DNA from 3 places in the Ralstonia sp. GX3-BWBA genome. Region 3 is predicted to be linked to each of the others. Evidence: predicted binding sites of a transcription regulator. Region 3 holds the regulator's gene; each other region holds the start of a gene.
The links. The regulator NrdR, encoded in region 3, represses ribonucleotide reductase genes. The targets are predictions, from matches to a motif close to CACNANATNTNGTG.
Positions count from the first base shown of each region.

Region 1 (7,919 bases), on a different contig from region 3:
CTGGTTGCGCACCTGGGCGACTTGGACGAAACCAAGATCATGCTGGCCGTGCTGGGCCTGATCGACGTGGTGATGATCTCCAACCTGCTGATCATGGTGATCATCGGCGGATACGACATCTTCGTGTCCAAGCTCGGCATCGAGGGCCATGAAGATGAGCCCGAATGGCTGGATCACGTCAACGCGGGCGTGCTGAAGGTGAAGCTGTCGATGGCGTTGATCAGCATCTCGTCGATCCACCTGCTCAAGACGTTCATCGACGCGGCCCAGAAAGACACGCACACGATCCTGTGGCAGGTGGTCATCCACGTGGCGTTCCTGGTTTCCGCGCTGGTGATGGCGTGGGTAGACCGCATCGTTTCGCATGCGCATCCGCACGGCGGGGCTGCCGACGCACATTGACGCCGTGCCCCTGTCGGCGTGGCGAGCCCGACGAAACCGGTCGGACAATCCGTGGCCGACATTGGGTGTATGATCGCAGGCTATTCTGAACCGGCAGCGCCCGCTGCCGGTGCGTAGTGCAGATCACTGCCCTGCCGCATCCCGGTTTCTCATTCCTACACGTTGGTCCCCACCATGACCGTCATTCGTCAAGAAGACCTCATCCAGAGCGTCGCCGACGCCCTGCAGTACATCAGCTACTACCACCCGATGGACTACATCACTGCTCTGGGCCGCGCCTATGAGCAGGAGCAGAGCCCGGCCGCCAAGGATGCCATCGCGCAGATCCTGACCAACAGCCGCATGTGCGCTGAAGGCAAGCGTCCGATCTGCCAGGACACCGGCATCGTCACGGTGTTCCTGAAGGTTGGCATGAACGTGCGCTGGGACGGCGCCACGATGAGCCTCGAAGACATGGTCAACGAAGGCGTGCGCCGCGCGTACAACGACGTCGACAACAAGCTGCGCGCAAGCGTGCTGGCCGACCCGGCCGGCAAGCGCACCAACACGAAGGACAACACCCCGGCCGTGATCAACATGTCGATCGTGCCGGGCGACACGGTGGATGTGATCGTCGCAGCCAAGGGCGGCGGCTCCGAAGCCAAGTCGAAGTTCGTGATGCTGAATCCTTCGGACTCGATCGTCGACTGGGTGCTCAAGACCGTGCCGACCATGGGCGCCGGCTGGTGCCCGCCGGGCATGCTGGGCATCGGCATTGGCGGCACGGCTGAAAAGGCCATGCTGCTGGCCAAGGAAGCCCTGATGGAGCCGATCGACATTCAAGACCTGATCGCCCGCGGCCCGAGCAACCGCGCTGAAGAACTGCGCATCGAGCTGTACGAAAAGGTCAACGCGCTGGGCATTGGCGCGCAAGGCCTGGGCGGCCTGGCCACCGTGCTCGACGTGAAGATCCTGGACTACCCGACCCACGCGGCCAACCTGCCGGTCGCCATGATCCCGAATTGCGCCGCCACACGTCACGCGCACTTCACGCTGGACGGCAGCGGCGTTGCCAAGCTGGAAGCGCCGGACCTGTCGCAATGGCCGAAGGTCGAATGGGCGCCGAACACCGAAACGTCCAAGCGCGTGGATCTGAACACCCTCACGCCGGAAGAAGTTGCCTCGTGGAAGCCGGGCCAGACGCTACTGCTCAACGGCAAGATGCTGACCGGCCGCGATGCCGCCCACAAGCGCATCGCCGACATGCTGGCCAAGGGCGAAAAGCTGCCCATCGACTTCACCAACCGTGTGATCTACTACGTCGGCCCGGTCGACCCGGTGCGCGATGAAGTCGTTGGCCCGGCAGGCCCGACCACGGCTACACGCATGGACAAGTTCACCGAGACGATGCTCGCCCAGACGGGCCTGATTGCCATGGTGGGCAAGGCCGAGCGCGGCCCCGTCGCCATCGAGTCCATCAAGAAGCACAAGTCGGCTTACCTGATGGCCGTGGGCGGCGCGGCGTACCTGGTGTCGAAGGCCATCCGCGGCTCCAAGGTGCTGGCGTTTGAAGACCTGGGCATGGAAGCCATCTACGAATTCGACGTGAAGGACATGCCCGTCACCGTCGCCGTCGATAGCTCGGGCACGTCGGTTCACAAGACCGGCCCGGCGGAATGGCAAGCGAAGATCGGCAAGATTCCCGTCGCAGCAGGCTGATCCGTTCACGCGATATGACGACACGCGCGCAGGCACCGGTCGGAGTTTTTGACTCCGGCCTCGGAGGGCTCTCCGTCCTGCGCGCGATTCGCGCCGAATTGCCGGCCGAATCGCTTCTCTACCTGGCGGATTCCCGCCATGCCCCGTACGGGGAAAAATCTCCTGAATACATTGCCGAGCGCACGCTGCGTGTGTGCGAATGGCTGGTCGACCAAGGCTGCAAGGCGCTGGTGATCGCGTGCAACACAGCCACGGCGCAGGCTGTGCACGTGCTGCGCGAAAAGCTCGCGGTACCGGTGATTGGCGTCGAGCCCGGCTTGAAGCCAGCGGTTGCCACGTCGAAGAGCCGTGTGGTTGGCGTGCTCGCGACCGAAAGCACGCTGCACAGCGAGAAATTTGCACGCCTGCTGGCGGCTGCCTCTGGCGATTGCAAAGTGCTGAGCCAACCCGGCTACGGCCTCGTCCCCCTGATCGAGCGCGGCGATACCCATTCGCCTGCGGTGCTGGAGCTGCTGCAGGCGTATCTGCAGCCGATGCTCGATGCGGGCGCTGACACGCTGGTGCTCGGCTGCACGCACTACCCGTTTCTGGAAGACGCCATCCGCGAGATTGCGGGCGACCGGCTGACATTGATCGACACCGGTCACGCAGTCGCGCGCCATCTGGGCCGCACGCTGGCGGCAGCGGGATTGCAGGCATCGGGCCAAGCCGCATCGCCACGCTTCATGAGCACCGGCGACGTGCTTCCGCTGCAAGCCATGGTGGCGGCATTGCTGGGTGAGGCGCCGATGGCACAGCGCGTCGACATTGGTGACGCGCCCCTGAGCCCGGCCGTAACCTCGCTCGCTTACCAGCCCGAATAACGCCGTCTAAATATGACAACGCCGCCCTGAAAGGCGGCGCGCTGTCATCTTGGCTCAACGTCAACCGACGTTCGGCTGCGGCTGCATTGCAGGTTCAGCGGCTTCCGCCACCGCATCCTCTTCTGCCGGCTCATACTTCGCCACCACGGCCGTGGCCAGGCTGTTGCCAATCACGTTGGTGGCCGTGCGGCCCATGTCGAAAAATTGGTCGATGCCGATAATCAGCAGCAGACCCGCTTCCGGCAGGTGGAACATCGGCAGCGTGGCCGCCACCACCACCAGCGAGGCACGCGCCACGCCGGCCATCCCCTTGCTCGTGAGCATCAGCACCAGCAGCAGCGTGACCTGCTGGGTGAAGCTCATCTCGATGTTGTAGGCCTGCGCGATGAACAGCACCGCGAACGCCTGGTACATCATCGAGCCATCCAGGTTGAACGAATACCCCAGCGGCAGCACGAAGCTCGAAATGCGCTTGGGCACACCAAAGCGGTCCAGCGCCTCGATCGTCTTCGGATAAGCGGATTCGCTGCTCGCCGTGGCAAACGCCAGCAGCGTCGGCTCACGAATCAGCCCCAGCAGGCGGCCCAGCGACCGGCCCAGCAGCAGGTAGCCAACGAAGAACAGGATCGACCACAACAGCGCCAGACCCAGGTAGAACTCGCCGATCAGCTTGCCGTAGGTCCACAGCACGCCCACGCCTTCCACCGTGATGGCAGCGGCCATGGCGGCAAATACGCCCAGCGGCGCAAAGCGCATCACGTAGTCGGTAATGCGGAACATCAGCTTGGTCAACTCTTCCAGGCCACGGCCGATCACGCTGTCCATCGGGTTCTTCATCGTCGACAGCGCCGCGCCGAAGAACAGCGAGAACACCAGGATCTGCAGGATCTCGTTGGTGGCCATGGCCTCCACGATGCTGCGCGGGAACACGTGCGTAATGAAGGCCTTGAGCGTGAAATCACCCGTCTTCAGGCCCGACGTGGCCGACACATCCGGCAGCGCGAGGTTCATGTGCACGCCCGGCTGGAAGAAGTTGACCAGCAGCATGCCCAGCGCCAGCGACGTGGCCGACGCACATACAAACCAGATCATCGCGCGCAGTCCCACGCGGCCGACCGAGCGGCCGCCGCTCATGCTCGCCAGGCCCGTCACCAGCGTCGAGAACACCAACGGCGCGATGATCATCTTGATCATGCGCAGGAAGATGTCGGTGATGATGCTGAAGTACGAAGCGATGTCCTTGGCCGCCGCAGCGTCCTTGGCATATTCGTGGCAACCCCAGCCGACGGCAATGCCCAGCAGCATTGCCAGCCCGATATGGGAGGTCAGACGTTTGGTGTTCAAGACTTTCTCCAAGGAATACCGTGGCCGGAGGGACGGCGCGCGGCAGACGCGGATCTCATGGGGCCAAGGGCCGGCCCAAGTTCGTCACGCTTTGTAAAAAGCGACGATATTAGAGAAGCGCATGACGATCGTTATGTCGATGTTGCATGGCACCATGCAATTTATGCATACATTGATATGACGCCGTCGACACCCTGCTGCGATGCCGCACAGGCAGTGGAATCAGCCGGTCAGAAGCGGATTATTGAGCCGCACGCAATGCCGTCGCGGCGTACTGACAAGCGACTTTTTGAGCATATGAAATGCGACGCCTGCGCCACGTAAGCCGCTGATACCATCATGGGCTTACGTCACCCACCGGAGTCCCGCGATGAAGATGGCGCCCTTCGCCTTTGGCACGACCGACTGGTCCGCTGTTGAACCTACCGAACACACCGGCGAGACCGGCATGGCGATCTGGCGCACCCGCTACTTTGGCGACGAGCCGGACCGCATCCGCGTACGCATGGTCGAGTACACGCCCGGCTACCTGGCTGACCATTGGTGCAAGAAGGGCCACATCCTGTTCTGCCTGGATGGCGAACTGGAAACCACACTGGAAGATGGCCGCAAGTTCATCCTCACGCCCGGCATGAGCTATCAGGTGGGCGACGATGCGGAAGCCCATCAGTCGTACACCAGGAACGGCGCCCGGCTGTTCATCGTCGACTAATGGCGACACGCAGTGTCCGCGTCGCACGCGGCCCCGGTTGACCGGGGTCAAGCGATTTCAAGATCAAGGTCTTTAAGACTCACAGACCACAATATGTAGTGCTAGTCTGACTCCATACCACTAGATGGAGTACCTCATGACGAGCACACAGGTCACCAGGCAAGTCACCAAGCGCGACGGTTCATTGGCACCGTTTGATGCGCAAAAGATCTGCCAGGCCATCGCGGCTGCCGGCCAAGCCACCGGCGAATTCGACGCCGTCGAGGCGCAACGCCTGACCGCGGGCGTGCTCGGACATCTCTCCCCGCTCCCCTGCCCCGGTATCGAAATCATCCAGAACTGGGTGGAAGAGGTGCTGGTAGACGCCGGCTATTGGCGCACCGCGCGTGCCTACATCGTCTACCGCGAGCAACACGCCCGGCTGCGTTCGCTCAAGCACACGCTGGTCGATGTCGAGAGCACGATGGACGAATACCTCGAGCAGCGCGATTGGCGTGTCAATGCCAATGCCAATCAGGGCTACAGCCTTGGAGGTCTGATCCTGAACGTGGCAGGCAAGGTCACCGCCAACTACTGGCTTTCGCATGTCTACAGCCCCGAAGCGGGCACAGCGCACCGCGAGGGCGACATCCACATCCACGATCTCGACATGCTGTCGGGCTACTGCGCAGGCTGGTCGTTGCGGCAGTTGCTGACAGAGGGATTCAACGGCGTGCCGGGCAAGGTGGAAGCGACGCCACCGCGGCATATGTCGGCAGCCATCGGACAGATCGTCAATTTTCTCGGCACGCTGCAAAACGAGTGGGCCGGCGCGCAGGCGTTCAGTTCATTCGATACGTACATGGCGCCGTTCATCCGCCGCGATGCGATGTCGTATGCGGCGGTGAAGCAGTCCATGCAAGAGCTGATCTACAACCTGAATGTGCCCAGCCGCTGGGGCACGCAAACGCCGTTCACCAACCTCACGTTCGACTGGACTTGCCCTGCCGACCTGCGCGAACAGGTTCCCTACATTGGCGGCGAAGAGATGCCCTTCACCTACGGCGATCTCCAGCCCGAGATGGACATGATCAACCGCGCGTACATCGAGGTCATGATGGCCGGCGATGCAAAGGACCGCGCGTTCACGTTTCCGATTCCGACCTACAACATCACGCCGGACTTCGATTGGGAGCACCCCAACACCACGTTGCTGTTCGAGATGACGGCACGCTACGGGCTGCCCTACTTCCAGAACTTCCTCAACTCCGATCTGGAGCCGCACATGGTGCGCTCGATGTGCTGCCGCCTGCAGCTCGACCTGCGCGAGCTGCTCAAGCGCGGCAACGGGCTGTTTGGCTCTGCCGAGCAGACTGGTTCCATTGGCGTGGTGACGGTGAACTGCGCGCGATTGGGTTATCTCTACGCGGGCGATGAGGCTGGGCTGCTGGCGCGGCTCGATACGCTGCTTGCGCTTGGCCGCGACGTGCTGGAAGTCAAACGCAAGTTCGTCCAGCGGCTGATCGACCAGGGGCTGTATCCGTACACGCGGCGCTACCTGGGCACGCTGCGCAACCACTTCAGCACGCTCGGCGTGAATGGCATCAACGAGATGGTGCGCAACTTCACGCGCGACGCCGACGACCTCACCACGCCATTCGGCCATGCCATGGCGGTGCGCCTGCTCGACCACGTGCGTCAGCGCATGACGGAGTTCCAGGAGGCGACGGGGCACCTGTACAACCTCGAAGCCACGCCCGCAGAGGGCACGACCTACCGCTTCGCCCGCGAAGACCGCAAGCGCTGGCCAGACATCCTACAGGCTGGTACGACAGAACAGCCGTACTACACCAACTCCAGCCAGTTGCCCGTCGGCTACACCGATGATCCGTTCGAAGCACTGGCGCGCCAGGAAGCGCTGCAGAGCAAATACACGGGCGGCACGGTGCTGCACCTGTACATGAATGAAGCCATTTCCTCGCCGCAGGCGTGCAAGGAACTCGTGCGGCGCGCGCTGGCGAACTTCCGCCTGCCGTACATCACCATCACCCCGACGTTTTCGATCTGCCCGAAGCACGGCTACCTGTCCGGCCATCACGCGTTCTGTCCGAAATGCGACGCAGAACTGCTGGCCCAGCAGCCTAACGGCAAGTGCGGTTGCACAACGGCGGGCACACCTGGTTCTTCCACCCACCTCCATCACGAAGGAGCCTCCGTATGAGCACCATTGCACACACCGCCAACCTCACCGTTGCACTCGACGACAGCCAGCGCACGCGCTGCGAAGTCTGGACCCGCGTGATGGGCTATCACCGGCCCGTCAGCTCGTTCAACATCGGCAAGCAAGGGGAATTCCGTGAACGCCGCTTCTTTGTTGAAGACCGCGCCCGCTGAGCCACCGCACTGCCCGCCGCCGGCCATCGGCGGCCTGGCACCGTTCTCCAGCGTCGACTGGCCCGGGCAGCTTGCGGCAGTGGTGTTCGTGGCGGGCTGCCCGTGGCGCTGTCATTACTGTCACAACCCGCACCTGCAAACGCGGGCCCGCACGCTGGACTGGGACGACGTCTTTGCGTTTCTTCAGCGTCGCACGGGCCTGCTCGACGCGGTTGTCTTCTCCGGCGGTGAACCGCTGAGCGAACCGCAATTACCGCAACTGATGCGCGACGTGCGCGCCCTAGGCTACAAGATTGGCCTGCACACCGGCGGCATTTATCCGGCGCGCCTGGCCGACGTACTGCCGCTGGTGGACTGGGTGGGGCTCGACATCAAGACCAGCGCACCGCGCTACGATGCACTCACGGGCCGCCGCGGCAGCGCCGCGCCGGTCGATGCGTCCCTGGACCTTCTGCTGCAGAACGGCGGCGCATTCGAGTGCCGCACCACGTGGCACCCCGACTGGTTGCCCGAACCGCAGCTTCTTG
Region 1 covers NZ_QMKS01000006.1:37,807-45,725, reverse strand. The annotation lists gene DOD19_RS05265 (TIGR00645 family protein) at 1-402, shown strand, start outside; gene DOD19_RS05260 (fumarate hydratase) at 577-2,100, shown strand; gene murI (glutamate racemase) at 2,115-2,963, shown strand; gene DOD19_RS05250 (dicarboxylate/amino acid:cation symporter) at 3,024-4,307, opposite strand; gene DOD19_RS05245 (DHCW motif cupin fold protein) at 4,678-5,019, shown strand; gene DOD19_RS05240 (ribonucleoside triphosphate reductase) at 5,156-7,219, shown strand; gene nrdD (anaerobic ribonucleoside-triphosphate reductase) at 7,216-7,392, shown strand; gene DOD19_RS05230 (anaerobic ribonucleoside-triphosphate reductase activating protein) at 7,355-7,919, shown strand, end outside.
Region 1: a site for NrdR is predicted at 5,107-5,120, ahead of DOD19_RS05240 (ribonucleoside triphosphate reductase). Genes of this name have one in related genera too.

Region 2 (7,919 bases), on a different contig from region 3:
GCATCGGGCTGCTGTCCAGCGCGATCCCGTATTCGCTGGAGATGGTGGCGCTCAAGCACCTGCCGGGCAAGACGTTTTCCGTGTTGCTGAGCCTGGAGCCCGCCATCGGCGCGCTGGCGGGGGCAATCGTGCTGCACGAGCAGCTGACCGGGCGCCAATGGGTGGCAATTCTGGCCATCATCGCTGCGTCAGCGGGGTGTGCGCTGACGGTGCGGGCACCTAAGCCTTCCCCTGATCCTGCCGGCGCCGCCTGACGTCGTTTAGCCGGAAAACCGCGCCAGCGCTTGCAGAACAGCCATGCGCGTCTGCGCGTAGACCATCCCCTTCCATTCCGGCGCGTCGCAATAAAACGCATCACGCAGCGCCTGGCGAATGCCGGTGCGCTGCGCGGCGCCCTGCTCCGGATGGCGATGCAGCCAATGATCGGCACGCAGCGCCTGCAGCACCGCCAGCGGTGCGAGCGTGCCGAACTCCAGCGTCACGCAGGTCTTCTCGATGCGGGGCAGCAGTTCGTATGCGATGCCGACCAGATCGCCCTTGACGACCGATGAGACCGAACCCGCTGCCGCAATCGGTCGAACATCGGCGCCCCAGGTGCGCATGGCGCGCTCCAGTTCCGCAGCGTCGGGGCTGTTGAAGATCTTCTCACCGTGGCCGTAGTGGCCGAGCCCGGTATGCAGGTCGATCCACACCAGGCGCGACATGCCGGCCGCATGCCGCGACACGATCCCGCGCATCTGCAGCGTGCTCCAGCACGGCGCGCTGCCGCCGTAGAACATGCCGTCCGGCACGCGGTATTGGCCGCTCGTTGCGGCGTCTTGCAGGGCCTTCTCGCCGCGCGTCACCATGTAGTGCTGCAGCGCTGCCTGATCCGCCTGGCTGGGCGGCCACGTGCGCGGCAGCAAAAGTGGATCGACTTCGAGATAGGCCGGGTTGGCAGAAGCGGCTTCGGCAAAGTCGACGCTGTTGCGGTTCAGGTCAACGTTGTCTTCATTCACGCGCCGCAAGTGTGCAAACCCGTACGGATTGACCGCGTGCACCAGCAGCAGCGCTACGTTGGCTGCCGCCAGCCGCGCGAATAGTTCTTCGTCTTGCAGCAGGCCGGTCTGGCAGCCGGAGCCGCAGAACCCCTCCACACCATGGACGCCGGAGGTGACGATCAGCAGCGTTTGCGCCTGTGCCGGCGCAAGCAGCGCGGTGTCGATGGAGAGCTGCTCGCCGGACGGCCCCGCCACATCCGGATGCAGATGACGCTCGATGCGGAGCCCGCGCGTCTGCGCGGCGGCGAGGAACTTGCCGCGCGCTTCATCGTAGGTCTGCGAGAAGAAAGCTTCGACCGTCATGGCGGGAATCCCGGGGGCAGTGGTAGCCGCAGCGTGCCATGCCCAACAGGCGCGGCGCAACCGCACAAACGTGAATCGACCGCCCCAAAACGCAAACAGGCGACGCATGGTGCGTCGCCTGTCTACGTTGATGCCGGGTCGAGCCGAGTGTCGAGCCGTTGGCTCAGATCACTCCCAAGACAGCGCACCGCCGGTCTGGTACTCGATCACGCGCGTCTCGAAGAAGTTGCGCTCCTTCTTCAGGTCGATCATCTCGCTCATCCACGGGAACGGGTTTTCTTCGTTCGGGAACAGCGCGTCCAGGCCGATCTGCTGGCAGCGACGGTTGCAAATGAAGCGCAGGTAGCCCTTGAACATCGGTGCGTTCAGGCCCAGCACGCCGCGCGGCATGGTGTCTTCTGCGTAGCGGTATTCCAGGTCGACCGCCTTCTTGAACAGCTCCGTGATCTCGGCCTTGAACTCGGCCGTCCACAGGTGCGGGTTCTCCAGCTTGATCTGGTTGATCAGGTCGATACCGAAATTGCAGTGCAGCGACTCGTCGCGCAGGATGTACTGGTACTGCTCCGCAGCGCCGGTCATTTTGTTCTGACGGCCCATCGCCAGGATCTGCGTGAAGCCGACGTAGAAGAACAGGCCTTCCATGATGCAGGCGAAGACGATGAGCGACTTCAGCAGCTTCTGATCGTTCTCGGGCGTGCCGGTCTTGAACGACGGATCGGTCAGCGTGTCGATGAACGGGATCAGGAACTCGTCCTTGTCACGGATCGACTGCACTTCGTGGTACGCGTTGAAGATCTCGGCCTCGTTCAGGCCCAGCGACTCAACGATGTACTGATACGCGTGCGTGTGGATTGCCTCTTCAAACGCCTGGCGCAGCAGGTACTGGCGGCATTCCGGCGCGGTGATCTGGCGGTACGTGCCCAGCACGATGTTGTTGGCGGCCAGCGAGTCAGCCGTCACGAAGAAGCCCAGGTTGCGCTTGATGATGCGGCGCTCGTCTTCGGTCAGGCCGTTCGGGTCTTTCCACGTCGCGATGTCGCGCGACATGTTGATTTCCTGCGGCATCCAGTGGTTCGCGCAACCGGCGAGGTACTTTTCCCAGGCCCACTTGTACTTGAACGGCACCAGCTGGTTGACGTCGGTGGCGCCGTTGATGACGCGCTTGTCGGCGGCGTTCACACGGCGGTTGCTCTGTGCGGCAGCGGCGTTCGGATTGTTACCGAGGATGCCCGTGCCGGCGGCAGCGGTGGCCGACGGAGGCAGCACGCCGCCCTGGTCAGCGGTGGCCGTTTGCAGTTGCGGCTGCGGTTGATACACCGGCTGCGGTGCAGCCGGAGGTTGTGCGGCAGGTTTGACGTCGTCGTCCCAGCTCAGCATGTGTGTTTCTCCTAATTCTTTGCTCGTCGCTCCCGCTCTTTTGGAGCGCGAGTCCAGTGTCGTTCAGGTCACGGCGCCCCCGCTTGCGCGGGAGCAACCTCAGACACTGTTTTGACTTATTGGCAGGCTTCGCATTCCTCGAAACCGGGGTCGCCGGGGCGCATCGTGCACACGGCGCCTTCAGCTTCCGGCATGGCCTGCGCGGTGGCAGCAGCGGCGTCCAGTGCGCTGGTCGGTGCGGCCGAATTCACGCCGGATGCACCTGCAGCCCCGGTTGCCGAATGACCACCCACATCGCTACCCGACGACACCGCATTCAGCGTGCCGCGCGACACGGTCGACTTCTCGACGTGCGTGGCGCCGATCGTGCGCAGGTAATACGTGGTCTTCAAGCCACGCAGCCAGGCCAGCTTGTACGTGTCGTCCAGCTTCTTGCCCGAGGCGCCGGCCATATAGATGTTCAGCGACTGTGCCTGGTCGATCCACTTCTGGCGACGCGAGGCAGCTTCCACCAGCCATTGCGGCTCCACTTCGAAAGCCGTTGCGTACAGGTCGCGCAGGTCTTGCGGGATGCGGTCGATGCGGGCCAGCGAGCCGTCGAAGTACTTCAGGTCGGCGACCATCACTTCGTCCCACAGACCGCGTGCCTTCAGGTCGCGCACCAGGTAGTCGTTGACCACCGTGAACTCACCCGACAGGTTCGACTTGACGTACAGGTTCTGGTACGTCGGCTCGATACAGGCCGACACGCCGATGATGTTGGAGATCGTTGCCGTCGGGGCGATCGCCACGCAGTTCGAGTTGCGCATGCCGTACTGCTTGATGCGGCCGCGCAGGCTGTCCCAGTCCATCGTCGACGACATATCCGTTTCCAGATAGCCGCCGCGCTCTTCGGCCAGCAGCTTGAGGGAGTCTTGCGGCAGGATGCCGCGATCCCACAGCGAGCCCTTGTAGCTGCTGTAGCGGCCACGCTCTTCAGCCAGTTCGGTCGACGCCAGGTAGGCGTAGTAGCACACGGCTTCCATCGAGGTATCGGCAAACTGCACCGCTGCATCGCTGGCGTAAGGCAGACGCAGCACATGCAGCGCGTCCTGGAAGCCCATGATGCCCATGCCGACCGGACGGTGGCGCAGGTTGGAGTCACGCGCCTTCTTGACCGCGTAGTAGTTGATGTCGATCACGTTGTCGAGCATGCGCATGGCCGTGCGCACGGTCTTCTTCAGCTTCTCGTGATCGAGCACCACGCTGCCGTCCGCCTGCTTGATCAGGTGAGCGACCAGGTTGACCGAACCCAGGTTGCACACGGCGATTTCGCTGTCGTTGGTGTTCAGCGTGATTTCCGTGCACAGGTTGGAGCTGTGCACCACACCCACGTGCTGCTGCGGGCTGCGGATGTTGCACGGATCCTTGAACGTGATCCACGGGTGGCCGGTTTCGAACAGCATGCCCAGCATCTTGCGCCACAGTTGCAGCGCCGGCATCTTCTTGAAGAGCTTGATCTCGCCGCGCGCGACCTTGTCTTCATAAGCCAGGTAGGCCTGCTCGAATGCCTTGCCGACCTTGTCGTGCAGGTCCGGGCAGGTAGACGGCGAGAACAGCGTCCACTCGCCACCTTCCATCACACGCTTCATGAACAGGTCGGGAATCCAGTTCGCCGTGTTCATGTCGTGCGTGCGGCGGCGGTCGTCGCCGGTGTTCTTGCGCAGTTCCAGGAATTCTTCGATGTCCAGGTGCCACGTTTCCAGATACGCGCAGACAGCGCCCTTGCGCTTGCCGCCCTGGTTCACGGCCACGGCCGTGTCGTTGACCACCTTCAGGAACGGCACCACGCCTTGCGACTTGCCGTTGGTGCCTTTGATGTGCGAACCGAGTGCACGCACGTTGGTCCAGTCGTTGCCCAGGCCGCCTGCGAACTTCGACAGCAGCGCGTTTTCCTTCAGCGCCTCGTAAATGCCGTCCAGATCATCCGACACGGTGGTCAGGTAGCAGGACGACAGCTGCGAGCGGCGCGTGCCCGAGTTGAACAGCGTCGGCGTGCTCGACATGAAGTCGAACGACGACAGCAGCTGGTAGAACTCGATGGCACGGGCTTCGCGGTCGATTTCGTTCAGCGCCAGGCCCATCGCCACGCGCATGAAGAACGCCTGCGGCATCTCGATGCGGGTTTCGTTGATGTGCAGGAAATAGCGGTCGTACAGCGTCTGCAGGCCGAGGTAGTTGAACTGGAAGTCGCGCGAGGCGTCCAGCGCCGCACCCAGGCGGGCCAGGTCGAACTGCGCCAGCTTGTCGTCGAGCAGCTCGGCGTTGATGCCGCGCTTGATGAACTGCGGGAAGTAGTCGACGTAACGCGTGCTCATTTCCGCTTGCGTGACTTCTTCGCCGAGGATTTCGCGGCGGATCGTGTGCATCAGGATACGCGCCGTGACCTGGCTGTACGCCGGGTCCTTTTCGATCAGGGTACGCGAGGCCAGGATGGCCGAGTCGTACACCTGCGTCATCGGCACGCCTTCATACAGGTTCTTGACCGTTTCCTTGAGGATCGGCTCCGGGTCCACCGCTTCGCCCAGGCCTTCGCAGGCCGAGACGATCACGTTGCGCAGCGCCGCCATGTCCAGCGGGCGGGAGATGCCGCCGTCGGTCACGTTCAGGCCGATGAAGGCCGGTTGCTGCTGGGTTTCGCCGGCTTGCGCGCGCTCCTGGGCGCGGCGCTCGCGATACAGCACGTAGGCGCGGGCCACGTCGTGCTCGCCCGAGCGCATCAGGGCCAATTCCACTTGGTCCTGCACGTCTTCGATATGGAACGTACCGCCGTTCGGGCGGCTGCGCAGCAGTGCGCGCACGACGTTCTGCGTTTGTTGGTCGACCAGCTCGCGCACACGCGCGGAAGCAGCGCCCTGCCCGCCATTCACGGCGAGGAAGGCCTTGGTCATGGCCACAGCGATCTTCGAAGGCTCGAAGCTGACCACGGCGCCGTTGCGGCGAATGATCTTATAGTCGGCAAGGTTGACGCCGGAAGCGATGCCGGTGGCCACGGCCGTGCCGCCAGCGCTTTGCGCAAATTGCGAGGGGTTGGCGGTGCCGGAGTGGATTTCGGATTGGGCCGTCTGCATGTGGACTCCTGTTGAACCGTTCGTTTTTTATTGGCTCGCCGAGCGGGTGACCCGTTGGCGAACCCTCGCGCTACGCGGAGAAATGAGACGGAAAAGACCCTTGCCTTTTCTCAGCTCCCAAGCGTCGGCTTGACCCGCCGTACGCCCGCCCCCGCGTGGCGCCGAAATAAGAATCCCGGAAAGTCACCACTATATCTAGTGTGTTACCCCGGGATTGACCCTAAGTATAGTGGATCGATCAAACAAGACCAGTCTTGACAGATGGCGGCGAAGGGGGGTTTTCTCAACCCAAATGCAGTGCCGCAAACCCGCCATCCCAGGCAGCACAACGGGTCGGCGGGACTGGCGTGCGGCGTCGCAATGACCGCCTCTTCAGAATAATTCTTTCTATCGACGTCGCAAGTTCAATAGACGTCACCTCATCCACGGTAGGGGCATGTGGGCCGCGCACAGCACTGGTGCAGACGTGCTGCGCTCCGCGCCCTCCTGGACATTCCCCCCGCTCAAGAAATCCGAATAGCCGCATCAGCATTCTTGCCGCGGCTGTCACTTGAGCGACAGGCCCCAACCCTACGCTTCGGTCGCATTGCAGGGAGCGCAATCACAGCGGTGGGACACCGAGCGCCGCACACAACGACCGAGGAAATCGACATGGACTGGAATCAACCCGCCCGCCGCCTGCTGACGGCTGCGCTGGGCACGACGGTGGCCGCCACGCTGGCGACCACCTTGACCGCATGCGGCGGCGGCGACAGCAGCCCCATCGCCAACCAGGGCAACACGGACGCACCGACCACCAGCGCCAGCAAGAAAGTGCTGGTGGTCGGGGTAGACGGTGCCACCTATGCGCAGGTGCAGAGCGCGCTCCTGCAGCGCAGCTTGCCGAACCTGGGCACCCTGGCAGTGATGCCGGCTTCGACGGGCGGCACGCTGGGTACCACCACCGCCCAGGCGCCGCTGGACACGCCAAGCTGGGCCACCGTGCTGACCGGCACCTGGCAGAACCGCCACAGCGTGACGGACGACACCGTCACCACCCTGGCCGCCCCGAGTGTCTTCAGCTATGCGCGCAGCGCCGCCAAGGCGGCCGGCACCACGCAACGCCTGGGCGCTGCCGTCAGCTCGGCCGTACTGCCGGCGCTGCTCAAGGCGGATCAGCAAGGCGGCAATCTCGACGCGCTCGTCGACTGCGCCCAGGTGGACACCTGCGTGACGCAGAACAGCGTGAAGCTGGTGCAGTCGGGCTACGACGTCGTCTTCGCGCAATACACCGCGCCGGCTGCGGCCGCGCTGGCTTCCGGCGTGCAGAGCGACGCGTACGCGGCCGCACTGGCCAACGTCGATCAGGCGCTGGGCACGCTGCAGGCTGCCATCGCCCAGCGCCGCACCGCCAACCCGAACGAAGACTGGCTTGTCGTCGTGACCACCAGCCACGGCCTGGACGCCACAGGCGCCACCACGTCGGCGCCGACGCTTGAAAACCGCACCGCCTTCATCGCGCTGAACAAAAGCGTCAATCCGGTGCTCGGTAAGAACGGCATGGCCGCGCCCACGTCGGAAGCCGCGCTCGCGGCCCTGCCGAGCGAGGCTGACATCGTGCCGACCGTGCTGGCGCAATTGAACGCCGCCGTGCCGGCGACCGCCCACAAGTTGGATGGCGCAGCGCTCACCGCCAGCACCATCGGCGTGCGCAACCTCCAGAGCACCGTGGGTACGTACAGCGCATCGCTGGTGCTGAACTGGCAGAACCCGACGTCAGCGAGCGGCCCCATCACCGTGCTGCGCGACGGCAAGCAGGTCGCCACGCTACCCACCACGGCCACGCAGTACACCGACAGCAACATCGCCACCGCAAGCGGCATCTACCGCATCAACTACACGCTGGTGCGCAACAACGTGCCGGTGTCGATGCTTGCGCAGATCGCCTACGTTGCACCGACGCCGCTGGCGACGTCGCTCACCAACGGCCTGGCCGCGTACTACAGCTTCGATCCGCTGCCGCCGACTGACCGTAAAGCCAGTTCGACGATCGGCCCGTGGGTGGCAGGCACCGACGGCGGTTCTGCGGTAACCGACCCCTTTGGCGGTA
Region 2 covers NZ_QMKS01000002.1:77,818-85,736, reverse strand. The annotation lists gene DOD19_RS01130 (DMT family transporter) at 1-254, shown strand, start outside; gene DOD19_RS01125 (M14 family metallopeptidase) at 261-1,343, opposite strand; gene DOD19_RS01120 (ribonucleotide-diphosphate reductase subunit beta) at 1,512-2,720, opposite strand; gene DOD19_RS01115 (ribonucleoside-diphosphate reductase subunit alpha) at 2,837-5,830, opposite strand; gene DOD19_RS01110 (alkaline phosphatase family protein) at 6,482-7,919, shown strand, end outside.
Region 2: a site for NrdR is predicted at 6,018-6,031, ahead of DOD19_RS01115 (ribonucleoside-diphosphate reductase subunit alpha). Genes of this name have one in related genera too.

Region 3 (7,919 bases):
ATGCCTGACTGCGGGCAACGGTACAGGCACGATTCCGGCCTGTTCGGGCCTCAGTTACTACAGCGGTAAGACGCTTGTGGGTGGTGTCACGGGTACGCTTCCTGACGCGGTGGGTTCTGGGGCTCTGCGTCTGACCAATGGTGATACAACCACCGGTAGCAACGGTAATAACCAGACGGGCGCTGTCGTTTCGAACTTCACCTTCCCGACCAATCAGGGCATACAGGTAACGTTCACGACGGTGACGTACGGTGGTAATGCCTATAAGAACGCCGCTGGCCAAGCGTCTGGCGCTGACGGCATCAGTTTCTTCTTGGCCGACGGCAAGTACCCGGCAACGGTGGGGGCGCTGGGGGGCAGTCTTGGTTACAGCTGTTCTAACGGCAACCCTACGTACGATGGCGTGCAGGGTGGCTATATCGGTCTCGGTATCGACGAGTTCGGAAATTTCTCGAACGCCGGCGACAACACTAGCTCCGGGGCGAGTGGTGGTGCGATTCCCGGTCGCATTAGCTTGCGCGGTGCGGGCAACACCAACTGGGCAAACCTGTCCACGAACTACGCGAAGTACTATCCGTCAGCCCTGAGCACGACTCAGATGAACGCTGTACAGAGCACGTGTGCAGCAGGCTATCTTTATAACTTCAGCGGTAAGGGGCAGAAGGACGCGAACGGATACTACATCTACGACGGCAACCAGACGACCGAGCAGATTCCATATAACTACAACTATCTTGGCGGCGATACGTTAAGTAGTACCGTCAAGCTCTACAGCCAGGAAGCTGCTGGAAAGAATTCGGCAGGAGGCAGCAACGCGGTGCGGGGAAATGCGACCCCTATCACCTACGCACTCAGTATCACGCAAGACGGTCTGCTGAGCCTTTCATATAGCGTGAATGGTGGCACGGCCCAGCCTGTGATCACAAACCAGAGTATTACCGCGTCGAACGGCCCGCTGCCTTCGTCATTCCGCTTTGGCTTCTCGGCGGGTACCGGCGGTGGCAGTAACGTTCACGAAATCACCTGCTTCAAGGCAGCACCGGTGGGGCAAGCCAACAGCTCGGCAGGTACCAACGTGCAGCAGTCAGCCCGCGTGGAAGCCGGGACTCAGGTGTATCTCGCCTACTATCACCCGACCAACTGGTGGGGCGAGTTGACCGCACAAAACCTGGTGATGGACCCGACGACGGGCATCGTCTCCATTGCTACCAATGCCAATTGGAACGCCAGCTGCACCTTAACGGGTGGGGCATGCCCGGCCATTAGTTCCACCTCGACGTTGACTGCACAAGCCCCATCGGCACGAAACATTTTGACGTGGAATGGCACCACTGGCATTCCCTTCCAATGGTCGAGCCTCACGTCTGCACAGAAGAATGCGCTGGACAGCGGCTCAGCCAGCGGCACCAGCAGCCCTCGCCAACTCTATCTGCGGGGCGATCGCACCAATGAAGTCGCCAATGGCGGCTCTTTCCGCTCCCGCACCGGCGTGATGGGCGACATCATGAACTCCAGCCCGACCTGGGTTGGTGCACCGTCGGCGCCGTACAACGGCCCGTGGGTGGATTCTCTCTACGGGACGGCAGTTCCGCCCGAAACGTCCGGCAGCTACGCACTCTTCAAGACCAACAATGCGCAGCGCGCGAACGTGGTCTATGTGGGCGCCAACGACGGCATGTTGCATGGTTTCCGTGCAGGTGGTTACGACGCGACCGGTAAGTTCACCACGGCGACCACCCCCAACGATGGGCAGGAGGTTCTGGCTTACATGCCGGCGGCAGCCCTGAACACCATCTACAACACCAGTAGCAAGCTGGATTTCAGCTCGCCTTCGTATGCTCACAATCTGTACGTGGATGCGACGCCAGGTACAGGGGAGCTTTACTACAACAATGCCTGGCACACATGGTTGGTTGGCGGCTTGGGCGGAGGCGGCAACGCCGGGGGCGCCATCGCCGACAACACCAGCGTCGGTACGGGCGCTATCTACGCGCTTGATATCACCAACCCTGCTAACTTCAGTGAGAGCAACGCTGGTTCGCTGGTGCTCGGTGAATGGACGCCTTCGACCCTCACCTGTACCAATGTCACTAGCTGTGGCGCCTTTTTGGGCAACACCTATGGCACCCCCGTCATTCGCCGGCTCCATAACGGCAACTGGGCCGTGCTGTTCGGTAACGGCTTGAACAGTGCAAACGGGTCGGCGGGTCTGTACATCATGCTGGTGGCCAGCAACGGCACCACGTCGTTCTACTACCTCGACACAAAGTACGGTCCGAGTAAGGATCCGCTGAAGGCGAACAATAAGAACGGCATCGCCTATGTCACACCAGCGGACCTGGATGGTGATCACATCACCGACTACGTCTATGCGGGCGATGCATTTGGCAACGTCTGGCGTTTCGACCTGACCTCGCAAAACCCGGCATCGTGGAGCGTCTCGTCTGCGCCGATGTTCTCGACGCCAGCGGGTCAACCGATTACCAGCAAGGTCGCGGTTGCCGCCATTCCGGGCAGCGGCACGGGCGCGCCGCGCGTACTCGTCAGCTTCGGCACCGGTCAGAGTTTCCCGGTGACACAGACCAGCGCTGCGGCCTATTCCAGCAACACTGCACAGTCCCTGTACGGTGTTTGGGACTGGAACATGAGCGCTTGGAACAATATCGCACCGGCGGCTGCAGTCTACGCAACCCTGACCGGCCCGCAGACCGTGACCGCCTCTACCCTGCAGACACAAAGTATCACCAACACGTCTGCAAGCTCGGGCACGACGCCATCGTACCGGACTGTAAGCAACAATAAGGTTTGCTGGATGGGATCGACAGCGTGCGGCACTAGCGGTACCGCTAATACCCAGTTTGGCTGGAAGCTCGCGCTGCCCAGCACCACCACGGGCTCTGGTTCGAGCGCGGTCACGAACTATGAACAGGTGGTCTATAACCCAACGCTGGCCTATGGCATGTTCATCGTCAATACGACCGTGCCAGGCACGCAGCAGGTTTTATCCTGTAGCTCGACGCCAGCATCTGGCTACACCATGGCCATTTCGGTCGCATCGGGTGGGGCAGGTACCGCCTCGTTCTTCGGCGACAATAACAACAATTTCCCGACCCTCAACGGCGGCATTGTCAGCGGTATCGGTTTGAGTGGTACCGGCACTCCGTCTATCGTGACCGCCAATAAGCTGCCGTACCTGGTGCAGCAGACCGTCAGCGGCACGGGTACGGTCAACCAGATCAACCCGAGCGCCGCCGGTGTTGGCTCTCGCATGACTTGGACCAAGCTGCGCTAATCATGAGCCGAACCAAGACTCCCTCCTTGTCCCCTGGCGAAGGCGGTTTCTCCTTGATGGAGTTGATGATTACGGTAGCGATCATCGCCATCCTGGCCCGTATTGCCTATCCGTCCTACCAGCAGTACATCCTGAAATCGCACCGCGCGGATGCGAAGACGGCGCTGCTGGATCTGGCAGCACGCCAGGAGCGGTTTTTTACACTGCAGAATAGCTACGCGGCATCGCCTGCCTCCCTCGGCTATGCGGCGGCGAGCTTTCCGTTCGCCATTCAGTCTGGCACGCAGTCGTACTATCAGCTGAATGTCGCGGTAACGGGCACGGCAGGCGCGAGTGGTGCGGCAGCGCCTGGCTATTCCGCTTCTGCTGTTCCGGTCAGCCCGCAAACGGCCGACGCCTGCGGGACATACACCATCAACCAGCTCGGCGTGCAAGGCAACGTCGGCATGGCGGCAGGTACTACGTCAGCGCAGTGTTGGTAACAGGAAAGAAAAAAGGCCCCCAGGGCCTTTGTTCATTTCCGCACATTCGTCGCCGCAATCTCATCCAAAACGTCGCGAAATTCCGACACATCCTCAAAACTCCGATACACCGACGCAAACCGGATGTACCCGATCTTGTCGAGCCGCTTGAGTTCGCGCATCACGAGCTCGCCCACGCGGTCGCTGCCGATTTCCTTCTCGCCGTGGCTGAGGAGTTTTTCTTCGATGCGGGCGATGGCTTCGTCGATGGCTTCGGCGGAAACGGGGCGCTTGCGCAGCGCCAGCCGCATGGAGTCCTTGACCTTGTTGCGGTCGTAGTCGACGCGGCTGCCGTTCTTCTTGACGACGGCGGGGAAGAACAACTCGATGCGTTCGTAGGTCGTGAAGCGGCGGTCGCAGGATTCGCAGCGGCGGCGGCGGCGTACGGTGTCGCCTTCTTCCGACATGCGGGTATCAATCACCTGGGTGGCCGCGTGGCCGCAAAAGGGGCATTTCATGCCGGTGGTCTCCTCGGCAACCTCAAAGAACGCACTGCGCTAAAAGAACAACGCCGCGATGGCCCGGGCGGGCGCATCGCGGCAGGGTACTACGTGGCCGTAAGATCCGGCCATCGGCGGATGCCTTAGGCGTAGACCGGGAACTGCTTGGTCAGCTCAGCCACCTTGGCGCGCACGGCGGCGATGTTCGCTTCGTCGTGCGGGTTGTCCAGCACATCGGCGATCAGATGGGCGACCTTCACGGCCTCGGCTTCCTTGAAGCCACGCGTGGTCATGGCTGGCGAGCCCAGGCGCACGCCCGAGGTCACGAACGGCTTTTCCGGGTCATTCGGGATTGCGTTCTTGTTGACCGTGATGTGTGCGTCGCCCAGCACCTTTTCGGCTTCCTTGCCGGTGATCTTCTTGGCGCGCAGATCGACCAGCATCACGTGGCTTTCGGTGCGGCCAGACACGATGCGCAGGCCGCGGGCCATCAGCGTTTCAGCCATGGCGGCTGCATTCTTCACGACCTGTTGTTGATAAGCCTTGAACTCCGGCGACAGGGCTTCCTTGAACGCCACGGCCTTGCCGGCGATCACGTGCATCAGCGGGCCGCCCTGGATACCCGGGAAGATGGCCGAGTTGATGGCCTTCTCGTGCTCGGCCTTCATCAGGATCACGCCGCCGCGCGGGCCGCGCAGGCTCTTGTGCGTGGTCGTCGTCACAAAGTCAGCGTGCGGCACGGGGTTCGGGTACACGCCCGCGGCGATCAGGCCGGCGTAGTGCGCCATGTCCACCATGAAATACGCGCCGATCGACTTGGCAATCTTGCCGATGCGCTCGAAATCGATGCGCAGCGCAAATGCGGATGCGCCGGCAATGATCAGCTTCGGCTTCTTCTCTTGCGCCAGGGCCTCGAGCGCGTCGTAGTCGATGTCTTCCTGCGCGTTGAGGCCGTAGCTCACAACGTTGAACCACTTGCCGCTCATGTTGAGCGCCATGCCGTGCGTCAGGTGGCCGCCTTCGGCCAGGCTCATGCCCATGATCGTGTCGCCCGGCTTGAGCACGGCGAAGAACACGCCCTGGTTGGCCTGCGAGCCCGAGTTCGGCTGCACGTTGGCGGCTTCGGCACCAAAGAGCTGCTTCACGCGGTCGATGGCGAGCTGTTCCACCACGTCCACATATTCGCAACCGCCGTAGTAACGCTTGCCGGGGTAGCCCTCGGCGTACTTGTTGGTCAGTTGCGAGCCCTGCGCGGCCATCACGGCCGGCGAGGTGTAGTTCTCGGAGGCAATCAGCTCGATATGGTCTTCCTGACGCTGATTTTCCTTCTGGATGGCGGCAAAGATTTCGGGATCGATCTGGTCGATCGTATAGCGGCTGCGTTCGAACATGGCGAGTGTCTGGTCTGAAACGAAACGGAAATGGCGGAGATCGGGCGAGGCGTGGGGAAACATGCGCGCGGCTTGAACGACTGCGCCCGGTGTTGGCCGATTGCAGCGGGTGTCCAAGTCACCCTGTGCTTCCCATTCGCTGCCCAGGCGAGCGGCAGGCGCCGTTGTGCATGACGCCAGAAACCTTGCGCTTCCTCGTGGTCGCTGCCCACATGTCGGAGCCGCTGAAGCTGCTCCAGGATTCGCCAGTCGCGCAAGGTGGAATGGTTGCCCGCGAGTGTACGACAGCCCCATGGCCGCCGCAAGAAGCGAGCGTGCAGACACGCACATTGCGGTGCAATGCGGTTCAAGGCTTCAGGTAAACTCTGACCTTTCGCTTTTTAAGGTCCGGAGACACTTCCATGATCGTATTCGTGACCGGCGCTACCGCCGGGTTCGGCGCGGCCATCGCGCGGCGTTTCGTGCGAGAAGGCCATCGCGTGATCGCGGCAGGCCGCCGCCAGGACCGTCTAGACGCACTCAAGGCTGAATTGGGCGACGCCATGCTGCCGTTCGTACTGGATGTGCTGGACGCCGATGCCGTTGCGGCGTTGCCGGGCACGCTGCCAGAAGGCTGGCGTGAAGTCGACGTGCTGGTCAACAACGCTGGTCTGGCGCTGGGCCTCGAACCCGCCCAGCGCGCTGACCTGTCCGATTGGGACCGCATGATCGGCACCAACTGCTCCGGGCTGGTTCATATGACGCGTGCGTTACTTCCGGCCATGGTCGAACGCAACCGCGGTCACGTCATCAATATTGGCTCGATCGCGGGGACGTACCCGTACCCGGGTGGCAACGTGTATGGCGCTACCAAAGCATTCGTGCACCAGTTTTCGTTGAACTTGCGTGCGGACCTCACCGGTACCCGCGTACGCGTTTCGAACGTCGAGCCAGGTCTTTGCTCCGGCACAGAGTTTTCCAACGTGCGTTTCAAGGGCGACGATGCCCGCGTGGAGAAGGTCTACGAAGGCACGGAAGCCCTGACGGCCGATGACATCGCCGAGGCCGTCTATTGGATGGCGGCGCTTCCCGCGCACTTCAATGTCAACGCGATGGAGCTGATGCCCGTTTGCCAGTCATTCTCGGCCACCAGCGTGACGCGAGGCATGGCCTGAATTCCAGCGCAAGCCCTCGGCCGGTCGGTGGATGGCTGGCCGTCACTTGCGTCTTGGTAAAATTACCCGATGGCTTCTTTTGACTGGAACCTGCGTGTGTATTGGGAAGATACCGACGCAGGTGGCGTGGTGTTTTACGCCAACTATTTGAAATTTTTTGAGCGCGCCCGCACAGAGTGGCTGCGCGCGCTTGGGGTCGACCAGCAGGCGCTGGCCGACACGACCGGGGCCATTTTCGTGGTGCGTAGCACCGCTGTGGACTACCGCGCGCCGGCACGCCTGGATGACCTGCTGCAGATCCGTTCGCGTATGGAACGGGTCGGCCCCGCGTCGGTCCAATTCGCCCAGGAAGGCTGGCGCGGCGACGTTTTGCTCGCATCAGGCACGATTCGTGTTGGATGTGTCGACCGGCTCACTTTCCGGCCGACCCCGATTCCCGCTCCCGTACTCGCAACCATCAAAGCCGCCGCATGAATCCCGTCGAGGTCACACAAGATCTGTCGATCGTCTCGCTGGTGCTGCACGCCAGCCTCCTGGTCCAATTCGTCATGGGCCTGCTGCTGGTGATGTCGCTATTCTCCTGGACGTACATCTTCCGCAAAGCCTTTGCCCTGCGCGCCGCGCGCAGCCAGACCGAATCGTTCGAGCGCGATTTCTGGGCCGGCGGCGACCTGCAGGCGCTGTATCAGAGCGCCGCCAACAACCGCCACACGACCGGAGCGCTTGAGCGCATCTTTGAAGCCGGCATGCGCGAATACCTCAAAGCGCGCGAGCTGCAGCGCGGCGGCGGCGATCCGAGTGCCATTCTCGATGCTTCCCGCCGTGCCATGCGCGCGGCCTACCAGCGCGAGATGGACTCGCTGGAATCGCACCTGCCGTTCCTGGCGTCGGTCGGCTCGGTCAGCCCGTACATCGGCCTGTTCGGTACCGTCTGGGGGATCATGAACGCCTTCCGCGGCCTGTCCAACGTGCAGCAGGCGACGCTGTCGGCCGTGGCGCCTGGTATTGCCGAAGCGTTGGTCGCCACGGCCATCGGTCTGTTTGCGGCCATTCCGGCGGTGATTGCCTACAACCGCTACGCCACCGAGATGGACCGCCTGGCCAACCGCTTCGAGAGCTTC
Region 3 covers NZ_QMKS01000009.1:786,571-794,489, reverse strand. The annotation lists gene DOD19_RS11315 (PilC/PilY family type IV pilus protein) at 1-3,292, shown strand, start outside; gene DOD19_RS11310 (type IV pilin protein) at 3,295-3,774, shown strand; gene nrdR (transcriptional regulator NrdR) at 3,807-4,271, opposite strand; gene glyA (serine hydroxymethyltransferase) at 4,397-5,644, opposite strand; ZMP/ZTP riboswitch at 5,779-5,907, opposite strand; gene DOD19_RS11295 (SDR family NAD(P)-dependent oxidoreductase) at 6,046-6,798, shown strand; gene ybgC (tol-pal system-associated acyl-CoA thioesterase) at 6,868-7,272, shown strand; gene tolQ (protein TolQ) at 7,269-7,919, shown strand, end outside.